Regions from separate parts of the Streptomyces sp. NPDC002306 genome, predicted to be linked through region 2. Evidence: riboswitches for the same ligand, from Rfam matches in the RefSeq annotation. Region 2 holds a riboswitch; each other region holds the start of a gene.
The links. A riboswitch is a leader RNA that binds a small molecule or an ion and turns the genes downstream of it on or off. The one in region 2 is predicted to bind cobalamin.
Positions count from the first base shown of each region.

Region 1 (5,252 bases), on a different contig from region 2:
TGCCGCGCGCGGCCCGGCCCGTCGCATGTCCCGTGCGTGGTAGTCGAGTTGCCCGGTGACGGTGATCCCGTCGAGTGAACGGGCCGTGTGGTTCGAGCGGTTCAGGAGGTCAGGCCGCGGTGGCCGCGCAGCAGGTCCGCGACGGCGCAGCGCAGGCAGTCGGTGACCGTGCCGGGCTGCGCCGGCGTGGCGGTGGGGCAGGGGCCCGGGTGGTCCGGCCCGGCCGCTCGCCGCGCCGGTGGCACGCCTGCGGCGGCGCGGAGACCAGGTCCTCCAGTGCCCGCAGCAGTCGCTCGGTCCGCTTGGCCTGATGGGCGAGGACCCGCACGCGGGCGCTCTGTCCGCCGATCTACCGTCGGCCGGCCATGAGTTGGTCGTACTCCGCCGGGGTCAGGGCGACCACCTCGTGGCCGCCGAGTGTGATGCGGCGCGGCTGCGGCTGTCTGCTCACTCGGGTCCTCCGCTTCTCGCCCGCGTGGTCAGCGGGTGATCGGCCGGGTCGATGCGTGCTGTCCGTGGTCCGGGTCGCCGGTGTCCGGAGAACGCGAGAGGGCCCCCGGACGGTTCCGCGGGCCCTCTCGTGTCTCGGCTCGTTCAGTTGGAGGCGGCGACTGCCCGCCCTGGTGCGACGGTCTCCGGCTCGGGGTGCAGCAGCCGTTCGGCCAACTCCCCGAACACGAGGCCGAATCCGGCCCACAGGGTGACCTGCATGGCGAGAGCCGATACGCGGAAGCGCCACAGCAGCGCGGCCGGGAAGTCGCCCGGTACCTCGTTGATGACGGGCAGGAACGCGTAGGCCAGTCCGATCACCACGGCGAAGGCGAGCACGGCGACGACCGTGGCGTACCAGGTGCCCAGGGCCGGCGCGAGGCGCTTGCCGAGGATCGTGGCGCCGACGGCCAGCAGCACGCTGAGGACCATCATCAGGAAGTACAGCGTGGTCCGCTTGCCGATGGTGTCGGGGTCGCCGACGGACGGCGGGTTGGCCGGGTACTTCAGGAACGGCACGACGTACACCGCGAGCAGTGCCACGCCGGACAGCAGCAGGGCCGTGGCCCGCGCGGAGAAACGGCCGACCCGGCCGAGCGCGAAGCAGTAGGCGAGCGCGGCGATACCGCCGAACGCGATCCCGTAGACCAGGACGCCGGTGGCGAGACCGGCGGTGGACTGGAGGGAACGGGAGACCAGTTCGACCTCGTGCTCGTGCGCGGGGGCGTGCGCCTCCTCGAAGCCGATGGCGCTGTCGACGCTGGGTTCACCGAGGAAGTAGGCCACGATCAGGGTCAGCACGCCGGCCGCGAGGCCGGCGAGCATGCCCCGCACGAGAAGGTTTCTTACGGTTGCGGAGTTCATGGGTCTGCGGCGTCCCTCGGGTCAGTGGCAGGGGAAGCCGAGAAGGTGGCGGGCGTCGTGCACCCACTCGTGGACTTCCGCGCCCGAGACGACGGAGGTGGCGCCCTGCTCCGCGCCGACGAAGTACAGCAGGACCAGCATCAGGACGCCGAAGAAGACCGCCCAGGGAGCGATCGCCGCGATCGGCAGTTTGGCGGGAAGGACAGGGGTGGTTGCGGTCGGCTGGGCGACGTGCTGCGCCATGGCAGGGGCCTCCTTTGGGAGTTCGCGTCCCATCTCGGTGGTGCACATGACGACGGCTACGGGTCTGACTCACGGGCCGCCCCGGCGGGGCTGCTCGCTCACAGTGGCGCGACCGTGCCGGATTTCCACCGGCTTCCGTTCTGTCGTCGTCGATACCGCACCGACGGTACCGCCTGGCGCGAACATGGCCAAGACCGGGCCACCTGCGTGATCTTCCTCTCGCGGCGGGCGGCCAGGCCCGGGTGACGTGCGCGGTCACGACCACGGATCCGTGACCGGCCTACCCGGGCCCGGCGTGCGGGGGCCCGCCCAGGAGCACGCGTCAGATGAGCGCGACGGTACCGCTCACCGGGCCCCCTCCGGCGGGATGTCGGGTCCGGCCAGGCCGAGTTCGCGTTCGCCGAGGGGGGCGAAGAAGCGGGCGACGTCGGCGTCGGTGACCTCCGCGAGGGTGGCCGGCGACCAGTGCGGGTCGCGGTCCTTGTCGATGACCTGGGCGCGGATTCCCTCCACCAGGTCGGGGGTCGACAGGGCCGCGCAGGAGACGCGGTACTCCTGGTCCAGGACCCGTTCCAGCGAGCCGAGCCGGCGGGCACGGCGCAGGGCGGCGAGGGTGACCTTCAGGGCGGTGGGCGACCTGCCGAGCAGGGTCTGGGCGGCCTCCTTGGCGGCCAGGTCGCCGTGGACGAGCAGCCGCTGGACGATCTCCTCGACGCTGTCGGCCGCGTAGCAGTCGTCGATCCACGCCCGGTGTCCCGCCAGTTGTCCGGGCGACGGCTGCCGTACATGGCGTGCGAGGGCGTCCCGTACGGGCGTCCCGGCGAGGTCGCCGACGAGGTCCGGCAGCGCGGCGGACGGTACGCAGTGGTCGGCGAGTCCGCACAGCACGGCGTCGGCGGCGCCGATCTGCGCTCCGGTCAGCGCGAGGTGGGTGCCCAGTTCGCCGGGCGCGAGCGCGAGCAGGTGGGTGCCGCCCACGTCCGGCACGAACCCGATGCCGGTCTCCGGCATGGCGATCCGGGACCGCTCGGTGACCACGCGGACGCCGCCGTGGGCGGAGAGGCCGACGCCGCCGCCCATGACGATCCCGTCCATGACGGCGACGTACGGCTTGGGGTAGCGCGCGATGCGCGCGTTGAGCCGGTACTCGTCGCGCCAGAACGCGGCGGCGACGCTGCCGTCCCCGTCGCGGGCGTCGTCGTGGACCACCCGGATGTCGCCGCCCGCGCACAGGGCACGGTCCCCGGCACCGGTGAGGACGACGGTCTCGACGGCCGGGTCGTGCTCCCAGGCGGTGAGCGCCTCGTCGATGCGGCGCACCATCGCGTGGTTCAGCGCGTTGAGGGCCCTGGGACGGTTGAGGGTGATGTGGGCGGCCCGTCCGGTGATGCTCAACAGCACCGCCTCCTGGCCGTCGCCCGTTCCGCTCATGCCACTCGCTCCGTTCGTCGCGTCCATGCCGGTCTTGCGCACGCTCCCGTCGAGCCGCGGCCCACGAGGTCGCGCTCGCCCGGTCTCGTCGGAGCCTTCCAGCGTCCCGGGCCCCGTCTCTTGATCCTCTCCGGGAGACGGGGCAGGTCCAAATCCTCGCGCCGTCGTGGTCCCGTGACCGGCTCGTCCGGTGCGCACGGCGCCCCGGGGGCGCCCGGGTGGGTACGGGGTCGCGGGGCGGCGGGGCAGCTGGTTCGCCTACGCGGCCGTTCCCTCCGCCGATGCGATCTCCGCCACGGTGTCGGTGGCCGCGGGCTGCGCGAACTGGGTGCGGTACAGCTCCGCGTAGCGGCCGTCGGCCGCCAGGAGCTGTTCGTGGGTGCCGCGTTCCAGGACGCGGCCCGACTCGATCACCAGGATCTGGTCCGCCGCCCGCACCGTGGACAGCCGGTGGGCGATCACGATCGCGGTGCGGCCGGCCAGGGCCTCGGTGAGCGCCTCCTGGACGGCCGCCTCCGAGGTGTTGTCGAGGTGGGCGGTGGCCTCGTCGAGGATGACGACCCGCTGGCGGGCCAGCAGCAGCCGGGCGATGGTCATGCGCTGGCGTTCGCCTCCCGAGAGGCGGTAGCCGCGTTCGCCGACGACCGTGTCGAGGCCGTCGGGCAGGGCGCGGACGAGGTCGTCGAGACGGGCGCGGCGCAGGGCGTCCCACAGTTCGGCCTCGGTGGCGGCGGGCCGGGCGAGCAGCAGGTTGGCGCGGACCGACTCGTGGAAGAGGTGGCCGTCCTGGGTGACCATGCCGAGGGTGGCGCGCAGGGAGGCGGGGGTGAGGTCGCGGACGTCGACACCGCCGAGGCGTACGGCGCCCTCGTCGACGTCGTACAGGCGCGGCAGGAGCTGCGCGATCGTGGACTTGCCGGCGCCGGAGGAGCCGACGAGGGCGATGGTCTGGCCGGGTTCGGCGCGGAAGGAGACGCCGTGCAGGACCTCGGAGCCGTCGCGGGTGTCCAGGACCGCGACCTCCTCCAGGGAGGCGAGGGAGACCTTGTCGGCGGACGGGTAGCCGAAGCGGACGTCGTCGAACTCGACGGAGACCGGCCCTTCGGGCACCTCGCGCGCGCCCGGCCGTTCCGCGATGAGCGGTTCGAGGTCGAGCACCTCGAACACCCGCTCGAAGCTGACGAGTGCGCTCATCACCTCGACGCGGGCCCCGGCGAGCGCGGTGAGGGGGGCGTAGAGGCGGGTCAGGAGCAGGGCGAGGGAGACGACCGCGCCGGGCTCCAGGGTGCCGCGCAGCGCGAACCAGCCGCCGAGGCCGTAGACGAGGGCCAGGGCCAGGGCCGAGACCAGCGTCAGGGCCGTCATGAACACCCACTGGGTCATGGCCGTACGCACCCCGATGTCCCGGACATGGCCGGCCCGGACCGCGAACTCCGCCGACTCGTCCTCCGGCCGGCCGAACAGTTTCACCAGGGTGGCGCCGGGGGCGGAGAAGCGCTCGGTCATCCGGGTGCCCATCGCCGCGTTGAGCGTGGCCGCCTCGCGCTGCATACGGGCCATCCGGCCGCCCATGCGCCGGGCGGGCAGGACGAAGACGGGGAGCAGGCCCAGGGCGAGCAGGGTGATCTGCCAGGACAGGGTGAGCATGACGGCGAGGGTGAGCAGCAGCGTGACCAGGTTGCTGACCACCCCGGAGAGCGTGTTGCTGAACGCGCGCTGGGCGCCGATGACGTCGTTGTTGAGACGGGAGACGAGCGCCCCCGTACGAGTGCGTGTGAAGAACGCCACCGGCATCCGCTGCACATGATCGAACACCGCCGTCCGCAGATCGAGGATGAGCCCCTCGCCGAGCGTCGCCGACAGCCCTCTGCCCAGGATGCCGAGCGCCGCCTCCAGCACCGCGATGAGCGCGATGAGCAGGGCGAGGCGGACGACCGTGCCCTCGTCCCCGTGCGTCACGATCGCGTCGACGACACGTCCGGCCAGGACGGGTGTCGCCACCGCCAGCAGCGCGGTCAGCACGCCGAGGAGGACGAACAGCGCGATGCGGCGGCGGTGCGGGCGGGCGAACACGCCGATGCGGCGCAGGGTCGCACGGGCGTAGGGACGGCGTTCCTGCTGGGCGTTCATGACGCTGTACAGCTGCGTCCAGGCGGTGGTTTCCATGCTCATGAGAGAGAACGTAGAACCTCAAGTTTCGTTGAGGTCAATGTCCGGCCGAAACA
Region 1 is NZ_JBSFCK010000001.1:174,850-180,101, forward strand. Features, by position in the region: gene ACWCQK_RS00780 (CbtA family protein) at 595-1,353, opposite strand; gene ACWCQK_RS00785 (CbtB domain-containing protein) at 1,375-1,596, opposite strand; cobalamin riboswitch at 1,635-1,785, opposite strand; gene ACWCQK_RS00790 (enoyl-CoA hydratase/isomerase family protein) at 1,942-3,027, opposite strand; gene ACWCQK_RS00795 (ABC transporter ATP-binding protein) at 3,286-5,193, opposite strand.
Region 1: another riboswitch for cobalamin. It lies ahead of ACWCQK_RS00785 (CbtB domain-containing protein); the one in region 2 lies ahead of ACWCQK_RS21575 (ribonucleoside-diphosphate reductase subunit alpha).

Region 2 (5,252 bases):
TGCTCGTCTCGACCGCGCTCACCGTGATCGCCCACCAGCTGTGGCGGCGTGACCAGCGCGCCCGCACCACCGCGAAGGGCGGTGTCGACGCGTGAACGACGGCGTGAACGGCGTGGCACTCGCCGTCTTCATCTTCTTCTTCGTGGCCGTCACGGTCATGGGCTTCCTCGCCGCACGCTGGCGCAGGCCGGACAACGAGCACAGCCTGGACGAATGGGGCCTGGGCGGGCGCTCGTTCGGCACCTGGGTCACCTGGTTCCTGCTCGGCGGCGACCTCTACACGGCGTACACCTTCGTCGCCGTACCGGCGGCGATCTACGCGGCGGGCGCGGCCGGCTTCTTCGCCGTGCCGTACACGATCCTGGTCTACCCGCTGATCTTCACGTTCCTGCCCCGCCTGTGGTCGGTCTCCCACAAGCACGGATACGTGACGACGTCGGACTTCGTGCGCGGCCGCTTCGGCTCCAAGGGCCTGTCCCTCGCCGTGGCCGTCACCGGCATCCTCGCGACCATGCCGTACATCGCGCTCCAGCTGGTCGGCATCCAGGCCGTGCTGGACGTGATGGGCGTGGGCGGCGGCGAGAACACCAACTGGTTCGTCAAGGACCTCCCGCTGCTCATCGCGTTCGGCGTGCTGGCCGCGTACACCTACTCCTCGGGGCTGCGCGCCCCCGCCCTGATCGCGTTCGTGAAGGACACGCTGATCTACCTCGTGATCGCGGTGGCCATCATCTACATCCCGATCAAGCTCGGCGGCTTCGACGAGATCTTCTCGGCGGCGAGCGACAAGTACACCGCGGCCGGCGCGGGCGGCCTCGTCCCGGCCCAGGCGGGCCAGTGGACGTACGCCACCCTGGCCCTCGGCTCGGCGCTGGCCCTGTTCATGTACCCGCACTCGATCACGGCGACGCTGTCCAGCCGCAGCCGTGAGGTGATCCGCCGCAACACCACGATCCTGCCGCTGTACTCCCTGATGCTGGGCCTGCTCGCGCTGCTCGGTTTCATGGCGATCGCGGCCGGCGTCAAGGTCACCAACGGCCAGCTGGCCATCCCGCAGCTGTTCGAGAACATGTTCCCGGACTGGTTCGCGGGGGTGGCCTTCGCGGCGATCGGCATCGGGGCGCTCGTCCCGGCCGCGATCATGTCGATCGCCGCCGCGAATCTTTTCACGCGCAACATCTACAAGGACTTCATCAAGCCCGACGCGACACCCCAGCAGGAGACGAAGGTCTCCAAGCTGGTCTCGCTGCTGGTGAAGGTGGGAGCCCTGGTCTTCGTCCTCACGATGGACAAGACGGTCGCCATCAACTTCCAGCTCCTGGGCGGGATCTGGATCCTGCAGACCTTCCCGTCCCTGGTCGGCGGCCTGTTCACGCGCTGGTTCCACCGCTGGGCGCTGCTCGCGGGCTGGGCGGTCGGCATGCTCTACGGGACGCTCGCCGCGTACGGCGTCGCCTCGCCCACGCAGAAGCACTTCGGCGGCTCGGCGAAGGAGATCCCGGGCATCGGCGAGATCGGCTACATCGGCCTCACGGCGTTCGTGCTGAACGCGGTGGTGACCGTGTTCCTCACCTTCGTGCTGCGGGCCCTGAAGGCCCCGGACGGCGTCGACGAGACCAGTCCGCAGGACTACACGGCGGACGCGGGCGATCCCGGCGTACAGGTGGAGCTGCCGCCGGCGACCGCGGGTTCGGCGCACTAGGGCGCAACACCGCCTGGGCGTCGCCCGGCGGAGGGACCGAAGGCGCCCGGGCGGAGATCCGGCTCCTTCGGTGTGGTGGAAGTGAGCCATGGGGCGGCTGGGCCGACGGGCCCGGCCGCCCTTCGCCATGCCCGCCACCGGCCCGCGAGCTGACGCTCTGACACGCTCCGAAGCCGACACGACACAACATCTGGTGGTGCCACCGCAGCCCGGCACAAGATGTATGCTCATGCTCGCTGTCGCCGCAGGGGAATCCGGTGCGAATCCGGAACTGTCCCGCAACGGTGTACTTGTGCATGTCCGTCCCAGAACGGACACGCACTCGCGTCAGTCCGAGGACCTGCCGACAGCGCGCCCGGCCGTCCGGTCCGGGTGCCCTGACGTCCGGGCCTCGTGGAATGGGCCGGTGGACGCGACGCCCCCGTGCGCTCGTGTGCTGCCCGCTGCCCTCCGCGAGGTCCCCGTGCCGAGCGAGGGAGAGCCCCCACGTGACCATCGCGCCAGCCGATCCGGCTTCAGCGACCCCGGCGAAGGAGATCGACGGTCCCGGTACCGCGCTGCTGCGGACCCTGACCGCGCTGACCGCCGACCTCCCCGACGCCGACCCCGGCCGGGTCGCCGCCGCCGCGCTGCGCGGCCGGTCCGCGCGCGCGGACGAGACGGAGTTGCGCGAGCTGGCCACGGAGGCGGCCGCGGGGCTCATCTCCGAGGACCCCGCCTACTCACGGCTCGCCGCCCGGCTGTTGACCGTCAGCATCGCCGCCGAGGCCGCCTCGCAGGGCGTGACGACGTTCACCGAGTCCGTCGCCGTCGGGCACCGCGAGGGGCTCATCGCCGACCGTACGGCGGAGTTCGCGCGCCTCCACGCGGCCCGTCTCGACGCGCTCGTCGACCCGGACGGCGACGACCGGTTCGGCTACTTCGGCCTGCGCACCCTGCACAGCCGCTATCTGCTGCGGCACCCGATCACCCGCAGCGTGATCGAGACGCCCCAGCACTTCATGCTGCGCGTGGCGTGCGGCCTGGCCGAGGACGACACCGTCCGCGCCCTGGACCAGGTGGCCTCGCTCTACCGGCTGATGAGCCGCCTCGACTACCTCCCGTCCTCGCCCACGCTCTTCAACTCCGGTACGCGCCACCCCCAGATGTCGTCCTGCTATCTCCTCGACTCGCCGCTGGACGAGCTGGACTCCATCTACGACCGCTACCACCAGGTCGCCCGGCTCTCCAAGCACGCCGGCGGCATCGGTCTGTCGTACTCCCGGATCCGCTCGCGGGGTTCCCTCATCCGCGGCACGAACGGGCACTCCAACGGCATCGTCCCGTTCCTGAAGACCCTCGACGCCTCGGTCGCCGCGGTGAACCAGGGCGGCCGGCGCAAGGGCGCGGCCGCGGTGTACCTGGAGACCTGGCACTCCGACATCGAGGAGTTCCTGGAGCTGCGCGACAACACCGGTGAGGACGCCCGTCGTACGCACAACCTCAACCTCGCGCACTGGATCCCGGACGAGTTCATGCGCCGGGTGAACGCCGACGCCCCGTGGTCCCTCTTCTCCCCCGCCGACGTGCCCGAGCTGGTCGACCTGTGGGGCGAGGAGTTCGACGCGGCCTACCACAAGGCGGAGGCGGCGGGCCTGGCGAAGAAGACGATCCCCGCCCGCGATCTGTACGGCCGGATGATGCGCACCCTCGCGCAGACCGGCAACGGCTGGATGACCTTCAAGGACGCCGCCAACCGCACCGCCAACCAGACGGCCCTGCCGGGCCACGTGGTCCACTCCTCCAACCTCTGCACCGAGATCCTGGAGGTCACGGACGACGGGGAGACGGCGGTCTGCAACCTGGGGTCGGTCAACGTGGGCGCGTTCGTCGTCGACGGTGACCTCGACTGGGAGCGGCTGGACGAGACCGTCCGCACCGCGGTCACCTTCCTCGACCGGGTGGTCGACATCAACTTCTACCCGACCGAGCAGGCGGGCCGCTCCAACGCGAAGTGGCGTCCGGTGGGCCTGGGCGCGATGGGGCTCCAGGACGTCTTCTTCAAGCTGCGGATGCCGTTCGACTCCCCGGAGGCCAAGCGGCTCTCCACCCGGATCGCCGAGCGCATCATGCTCGCCGCGTACGAGGCCTCCGCCGAACTGGCCGAGCGCAACGGCCCGCTGCCGGCCTGGGAGAAGACCCGGACCGCGCGGGGCGTGCTGCACCCCGACCACTACGACGTCGAGCTCACCTGGCCGGAGCGCTGGGCGGCCCTGCGGGAACGTATCGCCGTCACCGGGATGCGCAACTCGCTGCTGCTGGCGATCGCGCCGACCGCCACCATCGCGTCCATCGCGGGCGTGTACGAGTGCATCGAGCCGCAGGTCTCCAACCTGTTCAAGCGCGAGACCCTGTCGGGCGAGTTCCTCCAGGTCAACTCCTACCTGGTGCGGGACCTGAAGGCGCTCGGCGTGTGGGACGCCCGCACCCGTGAGGCGCTGCGCGACGCCAACGGCTCGGTGCAGGACTTCGCGTGGATCCCGGCCGACGTACGGGCGCTGTACCGCACGGCGTGGGAGATCCCGCAGCGCGGTCTGATCGACATGGCCGCGGCCCGGACGCCGTTCCTGGACCAGGCCCAGTCCCTGAACCTGTTCCTGGAGACGCCGACCATCGGCAAGCTCTCCTCGATGTACGCGTACGCCTGGAAGTCGGGCCTGAAGACGACGTACTACCTGCGCTCGCGCCCGGCGACCCGCATCGCGCGGGCGGCCCAGGCGCAGGCCACCATCCCCGTCCAGCAGGCGGCCGACCCCGACGCCGTCGCCTGCTCCCTCGAAAACCCCGAGTCCTGCGAGGCCTGCCAGTAATGAGCTCCACCCGTAACCAGAACCTCCTCGACCCGGGCTTCGAGCTGACGCTGCGCCCGATGCGCTACCCCGACTTCTACGAGCGCTACCGGGACGCGATCAAGAACACCTGGACCGTGGAGGAGGTCGACCTCCACTCCGACGTGGCCGACCTCGCGAAGATGACCCCGGCCGAACAGCATCTGATCGGCCGCCTGGTCGCGTTCTTCGCGACCGGCGACTCGATCGTGGCGAACAACCTGGTGCTCACGCTCTACAAGCACATCAACTCCCCGGAGGCGCGGCTGTACCTGTCGCGCCAGCTGTTCGAGGAGGCCGTGCACGTCCAGTTCTATCTGACGCTGCTGGACACCTACCTCCCCGACCCGGAGGACCGGACGGCCGCCTTCGACGCCGTGGAGAGCATCCCCTCCATCCGCGAGAAGGCCGAGTTCTGCTTCAGGTGGATCAACGAGGTCGAGAAGCTGGACCGTCTGGAGACCGAGGCCGACCGCCGCCGTTTCCTGCTCAACCTCATCTGCTTCGCCGCGTGCATCGAGGGCCTGTTCTTCTACGGCGCCTTCGCGTACGTCTACTGGTTCCGCAGCCGCGGCCTGCTGCACGGCCTGGCCACCGGCACCAACTGGGTGTTCCGCGACGAGACGATGCACATGAGCTTCGCGTTCGACGTGGTCGACACCGTCCGCAAGGAGGAGCCGGAG
Region 2 is NZ_JBSFCK010000010.1:153,078-158,329, forward strand. Features, by position in the region: gene ACWCQK_RS21565 (DUF3311 domain-containing protein) at 1-95, shown strand, start outside; gene mctP (monocarboxylate uptake permease MctP) at 92-1,702, shown strand; cobalamin riboswitch at 1,926-2,064, shown strand; gene ACWCQK_RS21575 (ribonucleoside-diphosphate reductase subunit alpha) at 2,191-4,551, shown strand; gene ACWCQK_RS21580 (ribonucleotide-diphosphate reductase subunit beta) at 4,551-5,252, shown strand, end outside.

Region 3 (5,252 bases), on a different contig from region 2:
GCCTCCAGATCGCCGACCTCGTCACGCAGGGCGAGGGCCACCTGCCGCGCGGTCTCGCCGAGCGGCTGGTCGTCGCGGACGAAGGACCACGCCAGCATGGTGACCGGCCCGGTGAGCATGCCCTTGACCGGACGGCCGGTGAGCGACTGGGCGTACGCCGTCCAGCGTACGGTCATCGGCTCGGGACGGGAGATGTCACCGGCCAGGATCGGCGGCCGGACGTAACGCGTGCCGTACGACTGCACCCAGCCGTGCTGGGTGGCGAGGTAGCCGGTGAGCCGCTCGGCGAAGTACTGCACCATGTCGTTGCGTTCGGGCTCGCCGTGCACCAGGACGTCCAGGCCGGTCTTCTCCTGGAAGGAGATCACCTCCCGGATCTCGGCCCTGATGCGCTCCTCGTAGCCGACCGTGTCGATGCGGCCGGCGCGCAGATCGGCCCGCGCGGTGCGCAGTTCACCGGTCTGTGGGAACGAGCCGATGGTGGTCGTCGGCAGCAGGGGCAGGCCGAGGTGGGCGCGCTGGGCCGCGGCCCGCTCGCCGTACGGCTGGGACCGGCGTCCGTCGGCGTCCGTGACCGCGCCGCTGCGCGCCCGTACGGCGGGGTCGTGGGTGATCGGTGAACCGGCGCGGGAGGCGAGGTCGGCGCGGTTGGCGCTGAGTTCCGCGGTGATCGTGCCGGTGCCCTGGGCGAGTCCCTTGGCGAGGGTCACGATCTCGGTGGTCTTCTGCCGGGCGAAGGCGAGCCAGCGCAGGATCTGCGGCTCGATGTCGTGTTCGACGCAGGCGTCGAGCGGGACGTGGAGCAGTGAGCAGGAGGCCGAGACGTCGACGTGGTCGGCCAGCCCCAGCAGGGTGCCCAGGGTGGCGAGGGACTTCTCCAGGTCGTTGACCCAGATGTTGCGGCCGTCCACGACTCCGGCGACCAGGTGCTTGCCGGGCAGTCCGCCCACGGCGGCCAGCGCGTCCAGGTTGGCCGCCGCGGCCTCGGTGAAGTCGAGCGCGAGCCCGTCCACCGGCGCCTTGGCCAGCACCGGCAGGGCGTCGCCGAGCCGGTCGAAGTAGGAGGCGACCAGCAGCTTCGGCCGGTCGGCGAGACCGCCGAGCTCACGGTAGGCGCGAGCGGCGGCGTTCAGTTCGGCCGGGGTGCGGTCCTGGACGAGGGCGGGCTCGTCCAGCTGTGCCCATTGCGCGCCGGCCGCGCGCAGGTCGGCGAGGACCTCCGCGTACACCGGGAGCAGACGGTCGAGCAGGGTGAGCGGGTCGAAGTCGGCGGCGACGCCCGGGGCGGGCTTGGCGAGCAGGAGGTAGGTGACGGGACCGACGAGGACGGGCCGGGCGGCCAGGCCCAGGGAGAGCGCCTGTGTCAGGTCACCGACCTGCTGGGCCGAGTCGGCCGTGAACACGGTGTCCGGGCCCAGCTCCGGCACCAGGTAGTGGTAGTTCGTGTCGAACCACTTCGTCATCTCCAGCGGCGCCACGTCCTGGGTGCCGCGCGCCATGGCGAAGTAGCCGTCCAGGGCGTCCGCCTCGACGGCGGCCCGGTGGCGTGCGGGGACGGCGCCGACCATGACGCTGGTGTCCAGCACGTGGTCGTAGTACGAGAAGTCGCCGGTGGGCACCTCGTCGATGCCGGCCGCGGTCAGTCGCCGCCAGTTCGCGCGGCGCAGTTCGGCGGCGGTGGCACGGAGGGCGTCGGCGCTGATGCGGCCCTTCCAGTAGCCCTCGATCGCCTTCTTCAGTTCGCGGTTCTGTCCCTGGCGGGGGTAGCCGTACACGGTGGCCCGTGCTGACGCGGCCGGTGGCTTGCTGGTCACGGAGATCTCCTTCGCGAGATGAATCCCTGAGATCCCGGAGACGGGACGAGAGCGCGAAGGGTGACGACCGGACGGGTGCGACCTCGCGCGACAGGGCGCGGGCGACTCCGCCTGGTATGGTCGCCGACCCGCCCTCGCGGTCACCGGGATGTCCGCGCACGAGTCGTCCGCGCGCGGGCAGTTGGCAGGTCTTCGGACTCGCGGGCACGTCCTCGTCGTGCGAGTTCCGTGCGGCTTCGGATCAAGCCGCGCGAAGTCGTACGTCGTACTCGTACGAGGACACCTACTGGCCGTCGCTTCCCAGGCCCTGTTCTGTGGACCCAGTGCGTATGACGGCGGTCGTTCCCGCTCACCGCTGCGGGGCAGTCCCGGATTTCCACCGGGTTCCCTCTTGCGACGCATCCCGCCTGGCGGACGGGGCGAACCAGCTGCACCCGCCACCCTAGGGGACGGCGGCACGCGTGCCGTGTCACGTCCGTCATTCGGATGGTGAGGTGGGCCACGTGGCGGACCGGCGTGGCACGGACCGGGGCGGCAAGCGCACCCCGCGCCTCCATGGCCGCGCGGCCGGCGCGGGGCTTCCACTTCTCCCGCGCCGGCGGCACCTGCCCCCTGTGGAACGTCTACGAGGCGTTCGCCGCCCCCGGCCGCATCCACGTCCAGATCGCCGAAATGCCCGACGGTCAACGCTACTTGTGGACGGCCCGCGCCCTCACCCGGCACCGCGGCGGCTGGGGCGAACCCGGCAAGACCTTCGCCATCGGACTCGGCTGCGAACTCCGCCACGCCCGCCGGCTCGTCCACTCCGACGGCCTCGACCTCGCGAACGCCTCCGCCGCCACCCCCATCGGCATGGGCTGCCGCGTCTGCGAACGCCTCGACTGCCCCCAGCGCGCCGCGCCGCCCCTGGGTCACCCCCTGCGGATCGACCAGAACACCAGCACCTTCGTGCCGTACCCCGTCACCGATCCGACGCCCTGACCGGACAGCGTGACGCATGTACTCCGTCCGGGTGGATACGACGGACCGCACCCATCCCCGGCCGCCGCGGGCGCGGATTCCCCGTGTCCGCCGCGATGGAGCGACGGACGGCGGTCTCTTCCGCCGATGGTCACTCAGTGAAGGAGAGCTGTATGAGGTCTCGTGTGATGCGCGGTGCCGGTCTGCTGGTCGCGGCGGGCGCCGTGGTGCTGGGCGGCGCCGCCGTCGCGTCGGCGGACGGCGACGCCCAGGGTGTCGCGGCCGGTTCCCCGGGCGTGCTGTCGGGCAACGTGATCCAGATCCCGGTGAACATCCCGATCAACGTCTGCGGCAACTCGGTGAACGTCATCGGCCTGCTGAACCCGGCCTTCGGCAACACCTGCGCCAACGTCGGCTGAGCCGACCGACCCGCCCCGCCGCCGTCGCCCCGACACCTGGCCGTCGAGGCGACGGCGCCGGACAGCACCGCGGACTCCCGTCCCGGCGACCTCACGGAACACCGCCGGGCCGGGCCCCGCGCGACCGGGACACCGGCCCGTGCACCGGGGAGGCGACCGGTTGTATGGTGCGTAGACAGCCCTTGACCTGCAAGAAAGCAGGCAGGGAGCCTAGCTTCGGGAGTACCTCCATGCTGCGCACCATGTTCAAGTCCAAGATCCACCGGGCCACCGTCACCCAGGCCGACCTGCACTACGTGGGATCGGTGACCATCGACGCCGAGCTGCTGGACGCCGCCGACCTGCTGCCCGGTGAGCTGGTCCACATCGTCGACGTCACCAACGGCGCCCGGCTCGAGACGTACGTCATCGAGGGGGAGCGCGGCTCCGGGGTGATCGGGATCAACGGCGCCGCCGCCCATCTGGTCCACCCCGGCGATCTTGTGATCATCATCAGCTACGCTCAGGTAACCGACACCGAGGCCCGTACCCTGCGCCCCCGGGTCGTGCACGTGGACGCCGGCAACCGGATCGTCGCCCTGGGCGCGGACCCGTCGGAGCCGGTACCGGGCTCGGACCAGGAGCGCAGTCCGCAGGCGGCCGGTGCCTGACCGTCGGGACCGTTCGACTGTTCTTCCGTCCTTCGAGGAGTGCGTGTGAGCGACATCGAGATCCGTGACGACCGTCCGGCCGGTCGCCTGGAGGCGCTGGGCGCCGACGGCGAAGTGGTCGGCCACATCGAGTACTTCGTGCTGGAAGCCCCTGAGCGGGCGCTGGTCCCCGTGCACACCGTCGTCGAACCCGCCCACGAGGGGAAGGGCATCGCGGGTTCGCTGGCGCGCGAGCTCTACGCCATCTCCGGGCGTGAGGGCGTGCCCGTGGCACCGCTGTGCCCGTACGTCGTCAAGTGGGCCGAACGGCACCCGGACGAGGCACCGGCGGTCGCCCCCGAGCTGCTGCGGGCGGCCAAGGACTGGCTGATCGCGCACCCCGGAAGGTTCTGACCCCTCCCGTGCTCGCCCTCCTGCACACGTCGCCCGTCCATGTGCCGGTCTTCGACGCCCTGCGCGACGAGGCCCATCCAGGCCTGGAACTACGGCACTTCGTCGACGAAGGGCTGCTGGAGCGGGCGCGCGCGGCGGGCCCGGACGCCGTGGCCGCGGACGTACGCGTCGTCGTCGACCGTGCCGTGGCCGACGGCGCGCGGGCGGTGCTGTGCACCTGTTCCACCCTCGGCGGCGTCGCGGAGGCGTACGCCGCCGAGGCCGGGGTCCCGGTCCTGCGCGTCGACCGCCCGATGGCGGCGGCCGCGGTGGCGCGGGGCGCGCGCGTCGTCGTCCTCGCCGCGCTGGAGAGCACCCTCGCGCCGACGGCGGCGCTGATCGAGGAAGAGGCCCGCCGGGCCGGCCGCCCGGTCACGGTCCGCACCGTGCTGGTCGACGGCGCCTGGGCCCGCTTCGAGGCGGGCGACGGCGCGGCGTACGTCCGCCGGGTGGCCGCCGTCGCCGACGAGGTCACCGCCGCCGACGTGATCGTCCTGGCCCAGGCCTCCATGGCCCCGGCCCAGTACCTCGCCACCACCCCGATCCCGCTGCTCTCCAGCCCCCGCCCAGGCCTGACGGCCGCCGCCGAGGCCACCCGGCGCGCCTGAGACCGGCGCGAGCGCGGAAACGGTGGGGCATCCGTCGCGCGCCGGACCGGGCGGTGGACACGCCTGCCGCGCGGCGGGCGGGACGGGCGAGATCCCCGCCGTCCCCCGCGCGGGGTGGGGCGGGTTGGGGCGCGAGGCGGGGCGGGGCGAGGCGGGGCGGTGGAGCCCCGGACGAGGTGGACCGGCCCTGGCGTCGACGTTCGCGAGTGGGTCGACCGTCCTCTGCCGTCGACGCCCGCGAGTGGGTCGACCGTCCCCCGTCGTCGTCGCCCGAGAGCGGGCCGCCCGGTCCCTGTCGTCGGCGCCGGCGAGTGGACTGACCGTCCCCTGTCGTCTACGCCCGCGAGTGGGTCGACCGTCCCCCGTCGT
Region 3 is NZ_JBSFCK010000001.1:169,069-174,320, reverse strand. Features, by position in the region: gene metE (5-methyltetrahydropteroyltriglutamate--homocysteine S-methyltransferase) at 1-1,814, opposite strand, end outside; cobalamin riboswitch at 1,981-2,258, opposite strand; partial or broken gene ACWCQK_RS00770 (DUF2083 domain-containing protein) at 2,385-2,795, shown strand; gene ACWCQK_RS00765 (chaplin) at 2,948-3,193, shown strand; gene panD (aspartate 1-decarboxylase) at 3,424-3,843, shown strand; gene ACWCQK_RS00755 (GNAT family N-acetyltransferase) at 3,889-4,236, shown strand; gene ACWCQK_RS00750 (aspartate/glutamate racemase family protein) at 4,245-4,883, shown strand.
Region 3: another riboswitch for cobalamin. It lies ahead of metE (5-methyltetrahydropteroyltriglutamate--homocysteine S-methyltransferase); the one in region 2 lies ahead of ACWCQK_RS21575 (ribonucleoside-diphosphate reductase subunit alpha).